Regions from separate parts of the Nocardioides sp. J9 genome, predicted to be linked through region 2. Evidence: predicted binding sites of a transcription regulator. Region 2 holds the regulator's gene; the other holds the start of a gene.
What was found. Region 2 encodes LexA, which represses DNA repair genes until DNA is damaged. Its sites were predicted from a motif close to TCGAACANNTGTTCGA; they were not measured.
Positions count from the first base shown of each region.

Region 1 (5,530 bases), on a different contig from region 2:
GCTGCTGATGGAGCTGCTCGCGGCGCACCGCCCCGACGACGCGGTGCTGTCGGAGGAGGCGCTGGAGAGCGCCGAGGACAAGGACGCGCGGCTGACTGCGTCGAAGGTGTGGATCGTCGACCCGCTCGACGGCACCCGCGAGTTCTCCGAGCCGCCGCGCGACGACTGGGCCGTGCACGTCGCCCTCTGGCAGGACGGCCAGCTGGTCGCCGGCGCCGTCGCGCAGCCCGCGCTCGGCGAGACCTTCAACACCGGGCAGCCGCCCGTCGTGCCGCCGCGCACCTCCACGCGGCCGCGCATCGCCGTGTCGCGCACCCGGCCGCCGGCCTTCGTCGAGGCGCTCGCTGCCGAGCTGGACGCCGAGCTGGTGCCCATGGGCTCGGCCGGCGTGAAGATGATGTCCGTCGTGCGCGACGTCGCCGACGCCTACGTCCACGCGGGCGGGCAGTACGAGTGGGACTCCGCCGCCCCGGTCGCGGTCGCCCGGGCCGCCGGCCTGTTCACCTCGCGGGTCGACGGCAGCGAGCTGGTCTACAACCAGGCCGACGTCTACCTGCCCGACGTGATCGTGTGCCGTCCGGAGCTGTCGGAGAAGATCCTCGCCTTCATCGAGGCCAACGGCACCGACTGACGGAGCGGACGTGGCCGAGGAGAGGGAGGAACGGCGTACGCCCGTCGTCGACTGGCAGGCCACCGCGGCCGGTGCCGGCGCGGCGGTCACCGTCGCCGTGCTGCTCTCCACCCTGGGCGCGGCCGGCACGCTGATCGGAGCTGCGCTCGGCAGCGTCATCGCCACCGTCAGCAGCGCGGTCTACAAGCAGGGCATCGAGCGCAGCCGCCGCCGCGTCGCCGAGCTGCAGGCTGCCGCCCTCGCCCGGGACGCCGCGCGAGCGCGCCGGCACGCCGAGAGCGACGAGGTCGACGGGCACCACGACACGAGGCATCTCGACGAGGCCGCGGAGGAGTCGGTGATGGACGACGCGGGTGGGGAGCACTCGCGCTGGTCCGGGCTGCCGTGGCGCCGCATCGCCGTGGCAGCGGTCGTCGTCTTCCTGGTCGCGGTGGTCGTCATCAGCGTCGTCGAGCTGATCGCGGGGCGGAGCGTCTCCAGCATCACCGGGGGCACCGACGGCACGGACCGCACCTCGATCACCGGCGTCGTCGACCGCGAGAAGCGGAAGGACGACAAGCCGAGCAAGCCGCGGCCCGACCGGCCCGCTGACGACGGGACGACCCCGGCACCCGGCGACACCCCGACCCCGACCGGCGCGCCGACGGACTCGACGTCGGGCCCCACGCCGGGCCCCTCGGGCTCGACCGGCACGCCGTCGCCGACCGCGACCGTCACCGAGACCGTCACGCAGACGGTCGACCCGGGTCCCGCCCCGAGCACGCCGCCCCCGGCGACCCCGCCGCCGACACCCTGATAACCGGTTGTGGCCCGCGGGCCCGCTCGGGAGGGTGGGTCCATGACGTCCTACATCTCGCACACCACGATCGACTGCACGAACGCCTACGAGCTCTCCGAGTGGTGGAAGCCGGTGCTCGGGTACGTCGACATCGACGGGGACCCCAACCTCCCCGGACACGAGGAGTGCATGGTCCGCGACCCGCAGACCGGCCACCAGCTGCTCTTCATCGAGGTCCCCGACGCGAAGTCGGTCAAGAACCGCGTGCACCTCGACCTCCGCCCGCGCGAGCGCACCCGCGACGAGGAGGTCGAGTGGCTGCTCGGGTACGGCGCCACGCAGGTCGCCGACCATCGCGGCATCCACGGGCCCGGCTCCGGCTGGGTGGTCCTGGCCGACCCGGAGGGCAACGAGTTCTGCATCCTGCGCTCCGACGCGGAGGTCGCGGCGGCCGACCACTGAACCCCGGTCTCCGGCCCGGGTGGCGGTCAGAAGACGTTGAGCGGGCGGAACTGCACCGAGATCCGCGGGCCGGCCGAGGCGACCTTCGGCACGGCGTGCTCCCAGGTCCGCTGGCAGGAGCCGCCCATGACGACGAGGTCGCCGTGGCCCATCTCGACGGCGAAGGACTCCTCGCGGCGCTCGGGGTCACGCGGGCGCAGGTGCAGCCGGCGCGGGTCGCCGAGGGAGACGATCGCGACCATCGTGTCGTGGATCGAGCCGCGACCGATGGTGTCGCCGTGCCAGGCCACACTGTCGCGGCCGTCGCGGTAGTAGCAGCAGCCGGCGGTGCGGAAGGGCTCGCCGAGCTCGCCGGCGTAGTGGGCGCTGAGGTCCTCCCGGGCGGCGGTGAGCCGTGGGTGGGGCAGCTCCTCGCCGATCATGTAGGTGTAGATGAGCCGCGGCACGTCGACGAGGCGGTCGTACATCGCCCGTCGCTCCGCCCGCCAGGGCACGTCGCGCACCAGCGTGGCGAAGACGTCGTCGGCGTCCGGCAGCCAGTTGCGGGCCACGTCGACCCAGGCGCCGCCGCTGAGGACGCGCCGATCCGGGACGGCCGGCGGGTGGCTGGCCGGGCTGTCGAAGAGGGTGCTCTGGAAGTCCACCGACATGCCACCCAGCGTACGCCGTCGTTCGAACAGGTGTTCGCACGACGCGCGGTACGCGTCCACCCTCGGAAATGAGGTAGCCAGGCGGGCAAAGGATTCCGGGTTCGGCGGACGGTGCGGGTGCCGCTACCTAGCCTGATGAGGTGGCTCCCGAGGGACGTACGGCACGGCGGTCGCTCAAGCACGTGGCGATCCGCGAGTACGTGCGCGGCCTCGTCGCCGACCGGCCGCCGGGCACGCCGGCGCCCTCCGAGCGCGAGCTCGTCGACCAGTTCGGCGTCGCCCGGATGACCGTGCGGCAGGCACTCGACGCGCTGGTGGGGGAGGGCGTGCTCGAGCGCCACCCGGGTCGCGGGACGTTCGTCGCCGTGCCGCGCCGCACCCCCACGGGGGTGCGCGGGCTGACCGAGGACCTCGCCCGGCGCGGCACGGTGCTCGAGACCCGGACCCTGGCCGCCGGCGCGGAGCCGGCCGAGCCCGAGATGGCCGCGGCGTTCCGGGTGCAGCCCGGCGACGCGATGGTGCACTGGGTGCGCCTGCGGGTCGCCGAGGGCCGCCCGTTCGGGTGGTCGGAGACGTGGCTGCCGGCTGTGGTCGCCGGCGACCTGCTGGACCACCTCCCCACCAGCCTGTACGACGCCCTGGAGGCTCGCGGTTCCCGCCCGACCTGGTGCGACGACTCGGTCGCGGCGGGCGTCGCCACGGACCGTGAGGCCGCGCTGCTCGAGGTCCCACCGGGCAGCGCAGTGCTCCGCTTCACCCGCCGGGCGATGCGCGAGGAGACGGTGGTCGAGATGACCCGCTCGGTGCTGCGCGGGGACGCCTACACGCTGCACCTGCAGCTGCGAGCCTGACCGGGATCCAGCCGCCCGGGTGCCACTCGGAGGCGGGCTCAGGCGCCGGCGAGCCCGCCCAGCGGCGCGACTGCCTCGCCGGTCTCCTCGCACACCCATCGCGGGTCCGGCCCGCCGAGGTCGGGGTCGACGTGCAGCGCGTGCACCGGCCCCTCGGCGCAGCGCGAGCACACCGGCCACAACCCGTTGCGCTGGTCGCGGCCGAACTCGTCGGCGAGCGCGTCCTGCAGGTCCTGGGCGATCAGCCCGGCGATGTAGGGCGCACCCTCGGCCCACTGCTCGAGCCACCAGCGCCGCTCCGAGCAGGCCTCGTCGAGCAGGCTCACGGACGCCGGTGTGTCGAGCCCCCGGGCGGCCAGGTCGGCCAGCACCTGGGCCCGCGCCACGAAGATCACGCTGTCGTCCACACGCCCCATTGTGCGCACCCGGCCAACCCCGCCGGTGCCCGGTCGGAGCATGCCGCGACGGGCGCCGTCGGCGTCAGCCACCCTCCGCGGGCGGCAGCTTCTCCAGCTCCCGCGCGAGGTTCGCCCGGGCGGGCTCCTCCCAGGTGGTCAGGCCGTGCGCGGTGTGGAAGAGCCGCGGCTTGGCCGCGAGCTGGCGCAGCACGTCGCCGCGGCCGGCGGCGAACACCTCGTCGGGCAGGTGCGCGTACTCCTTGCGGACCGCCGCGACGTACTGGTCGTAGCGCTCCGCGCCCGAGGCCAGGATCGCGAGGTCGGCGTCGGACAGCGCGCACCCGTTCCCGTCCTCAGGCTCGGGCCGGTGGTGCTCGGTGAGCCGCACCAGCCGGGCCACCTCGGCGACGGTCGCCTCGTCCACGAGCGGCGCGAGCGCGTGCTCGGCCCACACGGCCGAGCGTTCCTCGGCGTCCCGCTCGCCGTCGTAGACGGCGTCGTGGAACCACGCAGCCAGCTGCACCGGCACCCGGTCGTAGCGGGCCCCGGCCTCCTCCAGCTCGTCGAGGCGACGCAGCACCTCGCGCAGGTGGTCGACGCCGTGGTGCCCGCGGGCAGGGTCGGCGTAGGCCGCGAGGACCTCGTCGCGCAGGGAGTCCGCGCCGGTCAGCGGCCAGGGCAGGTCGGGATGGTCGTCCTCCATCCGGACATTCAAACCGACCGCCCCGGCCGCTGTCACCGAGGGGTCCCGACCACCGATCAGTCGCCCTTGACGTTCACGATCTGGCGCAGCGTGTGCCGGACCTCGACCAGGTCGGCGGCGTCGGCCATGACCTGGTCGATGTCCTTGTACGCCGCCGGGATCTCGTCGATGAACGCGTCGGTGTCGCGGTACTCGATCCCGGTCATCGCCTCCCGCAGCTGCTCCCGGGTGAAGGTGCGCCGTGCCCTCGACCGGGAGTACTCCCGCCCGGCGCCGTGCGGTGCCGAGTTGAGCGCCACCGGGTTGCCCAGCCCGCTGACGACGTACGACGCCGTCCCCATCGAGCCCGGGATGAGTCCCATCCGGCCGCGCTCGGCGTTGATCGCGCCCTTGCGGGAGAGCCACACGTCCTTGCCGAAGTGGTGCTCCTGCTCGGTGTAGTTGTGGTGGCAGTTGACCTCGTCGGTCCGCTCCACCTCGTCGGCCGAGCCGAGGCCGACCCACTCCGCGAACTGGCGGACCACCCGGTCCATCATCTCCTCGCGGTTGAGCAGCGCGTAGCGCTGCGCCCACCGCATCTCCCGGATGTAGGCCCAGAACTCGTCGGTGCCCTCCGAGAGGTAGGCGAGGTCCTTGTCGGGCAGGTCGATCCACCACCTCTCGCACAGGTCGCGGGCGACCTTGATGTGCTTCTGCGCGATCTTGTTGCCCACGCCCCGCGAGCCGGAGTGCAGGAACAGCCACACCCGCTGCTCCTCGTCGACGGTGACCTCGATGAAGTGGTTGCCCGACCCGAGCGTCCCCAGCTGCAGCTCCCAGGCCTTCGCGTAGCGGCCGGGCTCGAAGCCGGCCTGCTCCGCGGCCGCCGTGAGCTCCTCGAGGCGGCGCTCGGTGTGCTCGCGGGAGACCTTCCGGTTCGCGGCGCCGGCGGAGAGCGGGACGGCCCGCTCGATGGCCTCGCGCAGCGGCCGCCGGTCGGCCGGCAGCTCGGGGAGGGAGAGCTGGGTGCGCACCGCGATCATGCCGCAGCCGATGTCGACCCCGACCGCGGCCGGGA
Region 1 covers NZ_VLJQ01000103.1:21,895-27,424, reverse strand. Annotated here, with positions in the region: gene L615_RS17925 (3'(2'),5'-bisphosphate nucleotidase CysQ) at 1-631, shown strand, start outside; gene L615_RS17920 (hypothetical protein) at 642-1,427, shown strand; gene L615_RS17915 (VOC family protein) at 1,470-1,871, shown strand; gene L615_RS17910 (alpha-ketoglutarate-dependent dioxygenase AlkB) at 1,898-2,521, opposite strand; gene L615_RS17905 (GntR family transcriptional regulator) at 2,662-3,372, shown strand; gene L615_RS17900 (hypothetical protein) at 3,411-3,788, opposite strand; gene L615_RS23490 (hypothetical protein) at 3,853-4,473, opposite strand; gene L615_RS17890 (RtcB family protein) at 4,530-5,530, opposite strand, start outside.
Region 1: L615_RS17910 (alpha-ketoglutarate-dependent dioxygenase AlkB) is a predicted target of LexA. The motif match lies at 2,544-2,559, and genes of this name have one in related genera.

Region 2 (8,260 bases):
AGGTCATGTAGCCCTCGGCACCGGCGACGGTGAACGACGTGGTCCGGGCCTGGCGCGACTTCGGCAGGCGCTTGCGGGTCGGGGCGTAGACGACCTTCTCCACGACCTTCTCGACGACCTTGGTCGCCTCGGCGGCCTCGGCCGCGTCCGCGGCGTCCTTCTTCGCCTTGCCGCCGCCGTCGGCGAGCGGCTGGCCGACCTTGCAGTTGTCGCGGTAGATCGCGGTGGCCTTGAGGCCGAGCTTCCACGACTCCATGTAGATCTGCTCGATGTCCTCGACCGTCGCCGTCTCCGGCAGGTTGACGGTCTTGGAGATCGCGCCGGACAGGAACGGCTGGCAGGCGGCCATCATCTTCACGTGGCCCATGGGCTTGAGCGCACGCTCGCCCATGGCGGTGTCGAAGACCTCGTAGTGCTCCGGCTTGAGGCCGGGGGCGTCGACGACGTGGCCGTGCTCGCCGATGTAGGCGACGATCGCCTCGACCTTCTCCTCGTCGTAGCCCAGCTTCTTCAGGGCCCGCGGGATGGTCTGGTTGACGATCTGCAGCGAGCCGCCGCCGACGAGCTTCTTGAACTTCACCAGGGAGAAGTCGGGCTCGATGCCGGTGGTGTCGCAGTCCATCATGAAGCCGATGGTGCCGGTCGGGGCGAGCACGGAGGCCTGGGCGTTGCGGAAGCCGTTGGTCTTGCCGAGCTCGACGACCTTCGCCCACTCCTCCGTCGCGGCCTTGTGCACCGCGGCGTCGGCGATGTGCAGCGTGCGCACGTCGTCGTTGGCGGCCTGGTGCTTGCGCATGACGCGGTTGTGCGCCTCGGCGTTGCGGGCGTAGCCGGCGTAGGGTCCGACGATGCCGGCGAGCTCCGCCGAGCGACGGTACGACGTGCCGGTCATCAGCGAGGTGATGGTGGCCGCCATCGCACGACCGCCGTCGGAGTCGTAGCCCAGGCCCATCGCCATCAGCAGGGCGCCGAGGTTGGCGTAGCCGATGCCGAGCTGGCGGTAGTCGCGGGTGGTCTCGCCGATCGCCTCGGTCGGGAAGTCAGCGAAGCAGATGGAGATGTCCATCGCGGTGATGATCAGCTCGACGGCCTTGGCGAACAGCTCGGCGTCGAAGGTGTCGTCGTCCTTGAGGAACTTCAGCAGGTTCAGCGACGCGAGGTTGCACGAGGAGTTGTCGAGCGACATGTACTCCGAGCACGGGTTGGACGCGGTGATCCGGCCGGTCTCGGGGTTGGTGTGCCAGGCGTTGATCGTGTCGTCGTACTGCAGGCCGGGGTCGGCGCAGGCCCAGGCGGCCTCGCTGATCTTGCGGAACAGCGAGCGGGCGTCGACGGTCTCGATGACCTCGCCGGTGGTGCGGGCACGCAGGCCGAACTCGGTGCCCTCCTCGACGGCCTTCATGAACTCGTCAGTGACGCGCACCGAGTTGTTGGCGTTCTGGTACTGCACGGACGTGATGTCCTTGCCGCCCAGGTCCATGTCGAAGCCGGCGTCGCGCAGGGCGCGGATCTTGTCCTCCTCGCGCCACTTGGTCTCGACGAACTCCTCGATGTCGGGGTGGTCGACGTCGAGGACGACCATCTTGGCCGCACGACGCGTGGCGCCGCCCGACTTGATGGTGCCCGCCGAGGCGTCGGCGCCGCGCATGAAGGAGACCGGGCCGGAGGCCGTGCCGCCGGACTTGAGCAGCTCCTTGGAGGAGCGGATGCGGGAGAGGTTCAGGCCGGCGCCGGAGCCGCCCTTGAAGATGAAGCCCTCCTCCTTGTACCAGTTGAGGATCGAGTCCATCGAGTCGTCCACCGACAGGATGAAGCAGGCCGACACCTGCTGCGGGGACTGCGTGCCGACGTTGAACCACACCGGGGAGTTGAACGAGAAGTACTGGTGGACGAGCAGCCAGGTCAGCTCGTGCTCGAAGACCTCCGCGTCCGCCGCCGTCGCGAAGTAGCCGTTCTCCAGGCCCGCCTCCACGTAGCGGGAGACCACGCGGTCGACGAGCTGGCGCAGGCCGGTCTCGCGCTCCGGGGTGCCGACCGCGCCGCGGAAGTACTTGGTGGTGACGATCGTCGAGGCGTTCAGCGACCAGAAGTCGGGGAACTCCACACCGAGCTGCTCGAAGACGGTCTCGCCGGTCTTCCAGTTGGTCTGGACGACGTCGCGCCGCTCCCAGGTGATCTCGTCGTACGGGTGCACGCCCTCGGTGCTGAAGACCCGCTCGATCTTCAGGCCCTTGCGGGCGGGTGCGCCTGCCTCGGTCGGGTTGCTGGCCGTCTCGGTCATGACTCTCCTGGTGCGCTGGTCGGCTGTGCTGTCGGCGGTGGTGCGGATGCTGCGTGGGTGGTGCGGGTGCTGCGTGCCCCGATCGGTCGGGACAGGGAAGCTGGTGGCCCGGCAGGCAGCTTCCCCACTACCTGCCGGGCGTCTGTGGTCAGCCCGTCGGGGCTGGGTCGCCCTGCAACTGGCGCTCGGCGCGCAGGAGGGCGATCTCGTTCTCGAAGTCGGCCGCGGACTCGAACCCGCGGTAGACCGAGGCGAAGCGGAGGTAGGCCACCTCGTCGAGGCGGCGCAGGGGGTTGAGGATCGCCAGGCCCACCTCGTGGGCGGCGATCTCGGGGCTGCCGGCCAGCCGGAGCTGGTCCTCGACCTCCTGGCCGAGCAGGGCCAGGTCGTCCTCGCCGACCGGACGGCCCTTGCAGGCCTTCCGTACGCCGGCGACAGCCTTCTCGCGGTTGAACGGCTCGGTGGCGCCGGAGCGCTTGAGCACCGTGAGCTGCATGAGCTCGACCGTCGTGAACCGCTTCTCGCAGTCCTGGGACTGGCAGACCCGCCGGCGGCGGATCGAGCAGCCGTCCTCGGCGACCCGGGAGTCGAGGACCTTGGTGTCGTGGTGCTTGCAGTACGGACAGTGCATGGTTCCTCCTCCCGGGATCGACGTCCCGGACCGCGGAAACCTGTGGATAACCTGGTCTCCGCCGTGCAGAACGGGTACTGATCTGTGTATCGCCACCCCCAGTCCTGTGGACTAGATGTGGAGAACTACATCGTTGTAACTACTAGATGTAGTGGTAACCGTACGCCCCGGCCACCACGGGTGCAAGACCGGGGGCGGGAGAGTTGCCGGAAGTTTTGCCCGGCACCGCGTTTGCGCAGGTCACGAGCGGGACGAGACTGTCCGGGACTATCGTCTGACCGGCGCGTCTCGGGTCCGCGCCGCTCGCACCACCCCCCAACCAGGAGCCGAACATGCCTGCCCTGCCCACCCGAGCCCGCCTTCGTCGTACCGTCGCCGCCACGGCCGCTGCCGCGGCCCTCCCGCTGGCGTTGTCCGCGTGCGGCGAGGCCGCCGAGCAGATCACCGAGCGCGCCATCGAGAAGGCCGCCGAGGACGCCGGCGGCGCCGACGTCGACATCGACGCCGACTCCGGCGAGGTGAAGGTCGAGAGCAGCGACGGCTCGTTCTCCTACGGGACCGGCAAGCTCCCCGAGGGCTTCCCCGAGGAGGTCCCGGTCACCGACGGGGAGATCGTCTCCGGCGCGTCGACGACCAGCGGGGGCAAGCCCGGCTTCGTCGTCCAGCTGCAGGTGCCGGGCGGGACCGACGAGGTCGCCGCCCGGATCGGCGACGAGCTGGGGGCCGCCGGCTTCACCCGCGACGACGAGGCGAGCGCGGCCGGCATCTCCAGCTACGAGAACGACGCGTGGGAGGTCATCGTCGGGACGCTCACCGAGGCGGACGGCAAGACCTTCGTGCAGTACTCCGTCACGGGCCGCTGAGGCCGATCGCGGGGCGGGCACCCACCAGGTTGGGTGATCGGCAACAATGACGACCGTGGCAGGTGGGAAGCGCGCGGGCAGCCGCGCAGGGAGCAAGGCGCGACCGCGCTTTCGGGCCGACCTCCTGCTCCTCGCGGTCGGCATCACCTTCGCCCTCGTGGCGTGGGGGTACCTCGTCCTGGCGGCCATCGACTTCGGTGCCGACGCCCGGCACGACGGCGACGGCAGCGCCTGGTTCTTCCTCGCGGTCGCCTCGCTCGGCGGCATGCTCTGCCTCTTCCTCGCCTTCATGCTGGCGGTGCGCCTGTCCCGGGCCCTCGGCCTCACCTCGGCCCCCGAGCCGCGGCCGAAGCGCGACCCGAACGCGCCGAAGGGCGGCAAGCGCGCGGCTCGCTGAGCCGCTTGCCTGCCACCCTTCGTCTTTTCCCCTGCTCCGCTGGGGTCGAGGCAGCGGAGAGTCGGTGGGCGCGCTACTGCGCGGCCGGGATGCGCAGCTGCTGGCCGGCGTAGACCATGCTGCCCTCGAGGGTGTTGAGGTCCTGGATGTCGGCCATCGCGCCGCGCACGTCGCCGCCGGTCGCGGCCGCGACGCCGGAGGCGATGTCCCACAGGGTCTCGCCGGGCGCGACGGTGACGACCTGGACGGCCGGGGCGCCGCCGTCCTCGCGGGTCGCCGCCGACCCGGCGGCCACCGCGACGGSCAGCGCCGCGACGACGAGGAAGGCCAGGACGAACACGACGACGCGGCCGCGGCGGGTCAGCCGGACCTGGCCCCGTGGCGCGGCGGCCCGTGGCTGCGCGCCGCGGCGGGCGGCGGGAGCGACGCGGGCGGTGCTGACGCGGTGCGGGGCGATGCTGATCGTGCTCATGTCTGGTGACCTCCGGGGAAGGGAGCGGGCCGAGTCCGGGACTCCGGGGAGGAGTCTGCGGACGGGGTCCGACGGAAGGCTGTTCGACCATGCGTTCGATCGAACATGTGTACGAGGTTAGATCACACGTTCGAACAAATCCAGCACCTGTTCGAAATCCTGTTCGACCGTGTCGCAGCCACTGCCACGCCGCAGAAGTGGGCCGTGGGCCGCGACACGCCCTTCGAACAGGTGTTTGAAACAGCGCGGCGGGATCGGTTAGCGTCGTCACACCAGGCCGGTGGGACGACCGGCCGCCACAGCGAACGGGAGGCACCCCCATGGCGGAGCGCAAGGCAGGCCGCGGCGTCACCGAGCTGCCGGACGGTCCCCCGGACGCGACCGGGCTGACGCCGCGCCAGCAGCGCGTGCTGGCCCACATCAAGGACAGCATCGAGAAGCGCGGCTACCCGCCGAGCATGCGCGAGATCGGCCAGGCGGTCGGCCTCACCAGCACCTCCAGCGTCGCCCACCAGCTGCGGGTGCTCGAGGAGAAGGGCTACCTCAAGCGCGACCCGAACCGGCCCCGCGCCCTCGAGGTGTTCCTGCCCGAGGTGATGGCGGCCCGCAAGGCGATGGGCTCGGCCGAGGAGACGTCGTACGACGAGACCGGGATCGGCGACGCCGCCCCGGTCCCGGCCAACGTGCCGGTCGTCGGCCGGATCGCCGCCGGCGGCCCGATCCTGGCCGAGGAGCGCGTCGAGGACGTCTTCCCGCTCCCCCGCCAGCTCGTCGGCGACGGCCAGCTCTTCCTGCTCGAGGTCAGCGGCGAGTCGATGATCGAGGCTGCCATCTGCGACGGCGACTACGTGGTGATCCGCCAGCAGCCGACCGCCGAGAACGGCGAGATCGTCGCAGCGATGATCGACGGCGAGGCCACCGTGAAGACCTTCCAGCGCAAGGACGGCAAGGTCTGGCTGCTCCCGCACAACCCCGCCTTCGAGCCGATCGACGGCACGAACGCCACGATCCTCGGCAAGGTGACGGCCGTGCTGAGGCGTGTCTGACGCCACTTCTCACGTAGGGTCGGTGGGTCCCCTGACGTCCCCCCGTGAGGCCTTCCCCCGTGACCCCTCGACGTGCACCGTGGGCCGCCGTGCTGGCTGCTCTCCTGGCCGTGCCCCTGCTCGCCGCACCGGCTGGAGCTGACGACCCGGCGACCGACCCCGCCCCCGTGACGGCCGAGGAGACGGCCGAGGCAGCCCTGGCCGCGGTCGAGGAGATCATCGAGTCCGGTGCGGCCGCCGCCGACTCCGGTGACGCCGGCACGGGCGACGCTGGTGACCCCGACGCCACTGACGGCACCCACGACGCAGACCACACCGGCGACGAGCCGGCGACCGAGGGCCTGCGTGCCGGCGGCAAGGACCTGACGCTGGCCCTGCGCGACCTCGCCGCCGCACGCTCGGACCTGCCGAAGTCGAAGCGGGAGGCCGCGGGCCGCTTGCTGGCGCGTCCCGACGACAGCCTGGTCGTGTGCAACGACCGGGACGAGGGCGACCTCGTCTGCTACGGCGGGCGCGAGGGCGTCAAGCGCACCTGCAACAGCATGCTGTGCGTGCACTGGGTGAACCGGAAGACGAGCGCCCGGCACGGTGTGCCCGGCGAGAACGACGGTCCGGGTGGGCGCTATCCCGGCAAGGCCGGCGGCGCCCCTGACTACGTCGAGTTCGTGCTGTCCACCCTGACGCGGGTCGCGCAGACCTACCGCAAGGCCGGCTACCGCGACGTGCTGAGCGACGGCACGAAGGGTGGTGACGCGCGCCCGGACATCTACCTGGGCGAGCTGGGCGACCTCGGCGCCTACGGCTACTGCACCACCGACGACCACTCGGTCACCGAGCACGTGCCGGCCCCGGCGTACTGCGTGCTGGACAACGACTACGCCGAGTTCGGGATCGCCCCGCGGTCCGCGCTGCGGGCCACGGCGGCGCACGAGTGGTTCCACGCGGTCCAGTTCGCCTACGACCTCAACGAGGACGCCTGGCTGATGGAGGCCACCGCCACCTGGATCGAGGACCAGGTCTTCGACGGGATCAACGACAACCGCAACTACCTGCCCTACGGCCCCCTGGCGCCGCCCCCCCCCCGCGGCCCCCGCCCCCCCCGGCCCCCCCCCCCCCCCAGCCAGCCCAGCCAGTACGGCTCGTGGATCTTCTTCCAGTTCCTGGGCGAGCGCTACCCGAGCTCGGCCGGCGGGATGCCGATCATCGTCCGCGAGATCTGGCGTCGCCTCGCCCACGACGGTGGGGTCGGTGCCAAGGGCATGTACTCCGTCGAGGCGGTGCGCTCCTCGCTCTCGAAGCGCGGGTCGTCCCTGGCGACGGAGCTCTCGAAGTTCACGATCTGGAACCGGCGGCCGGCGGCGTTCTACGACGAGGGGGCGGCCTACCGCGCCTCGCCCACCCGGCGCACCTTCAACCTGCGCGGCGGCGCGCCCGCCGGCTCGTTCCGGTTCCGGCTCGACCACCTGGCGGCGTCCACGGTGCGCTTCAACCGCGGGTCCGGCCTGACGAAGCGGCACTGGGTGCAGCTCAAGCTCAACCTCAACGACCGGGCCGTCGGCAGTCGCGCCGTGCTCACCGTGAAGCGCAAGGGCAAGGCGGCGAAGACCTCGATGGTCAGCCTCAACGTGCACGGCAACCGGGCCTTCGACGTGCGCTTCGGCCCCGCTGTCCAGTGGATCGACGTCACGGTGCTGAACACCAGCACCCGGTTCGGCGGTTGTGACGACCCGGACCGTGACGCCAGCACGACGTGCCACGGGTTCGCCCGCGACGACAACCGGCTGCAGGCCGTCACCGGCCGGGCGTACCGCCGCTGAGCCGCTTCAGGGCGCCGCGCGCCACCGCCGGGTCGGTCGTGGGCCACATGGGCGGCAGGCTCGCCTTGAGGAAGGACCCGTAGCGGGCGGTGGCCAGCCGCGGGTCGAGCACCGCGACGACCCCGCGGTCGCTGGTCGTGCGGATCAGGCGGCCCGCGCCCTGCGCGAGCAGCAGCGCCGCGTGGGTCGCGGCGACCTGCATGAAGCCGTTGCCACCAGCCCGGTCGGCTGCCTTCTGCCGGGCGCTCATCAGCGGGTCGTCGGGCCGGGGGAACGGGATGCGGTCGATGAGCACCAGCTGGCAGGTCTCGCCCGGGACGTCGAGGCCCTGCCACAGGCCCAGCGTGCCGAACAGGCAGGTGTGCGGGTCCTCGACGAACTGGCGGGCCAGCTCGGGCAGCTGGGCCTCGCCCTGGGCGAGGGTGGTCAGGTGCGGCAGCGCCGAGCGGACGTGCTCGGCGGCGGCCTCGGCCGCGCGGCGGCTGGAGAAGAGCCCGAGGGTACGGCCGTCGGCGGCGTCGACGAGCTCGGCGATCTCGTCGAGCTGGGCCGGACCGAGCCCGTCGCGGCCCGGCGGTGGCAGGTGTCGGGCGACATAGAGGATGCCCTGCTTGCCGTAGTCGAACGGGCTGCCGACGTCGATGCCGCGCCACGGCTGCTCGGCGTCGGGCATCGGCTTGAGCCCCACGGAGCGGGCGACGGAGTTGAAGTCGCCACCGAGCATCAGCGTCGCCGAGGTCATCACGACGGTGT
Region 2 covers NZ_VLJQ01000113.1:380-8,639, forward strand. Annotated here, with positions in the region: partial or broken gene L615_RS19435 (vitamin B12-dependent ribonucleotide reductase) at 1-2,281, opposite strand, end outside; gene nrdR (transcriptional regulator NrdR) at 2,430-2,912, opposite strand; gene L615_RS19445 (hypothetical protein) at 3,245-3,775, shown strand; gene L615_RS19450 (hypothetical protein) at 3,831-4,172, shown strand; gene L615_RS19455 (LysM peptidoglycan-binding domain-containing protein) at 4,246-4,644, opposite strand; gene lexA (transcriptional repressor LexA) at 4,965-5,690, shown strand; gene L615_RS19465 (MXAN_6640 family putative metalloprotease) at 5,750-7,507, shown strand; gene L615_RS19470 (ATP-dependent DNA helicase) at 7,482-8,260, opposite strand, start outside.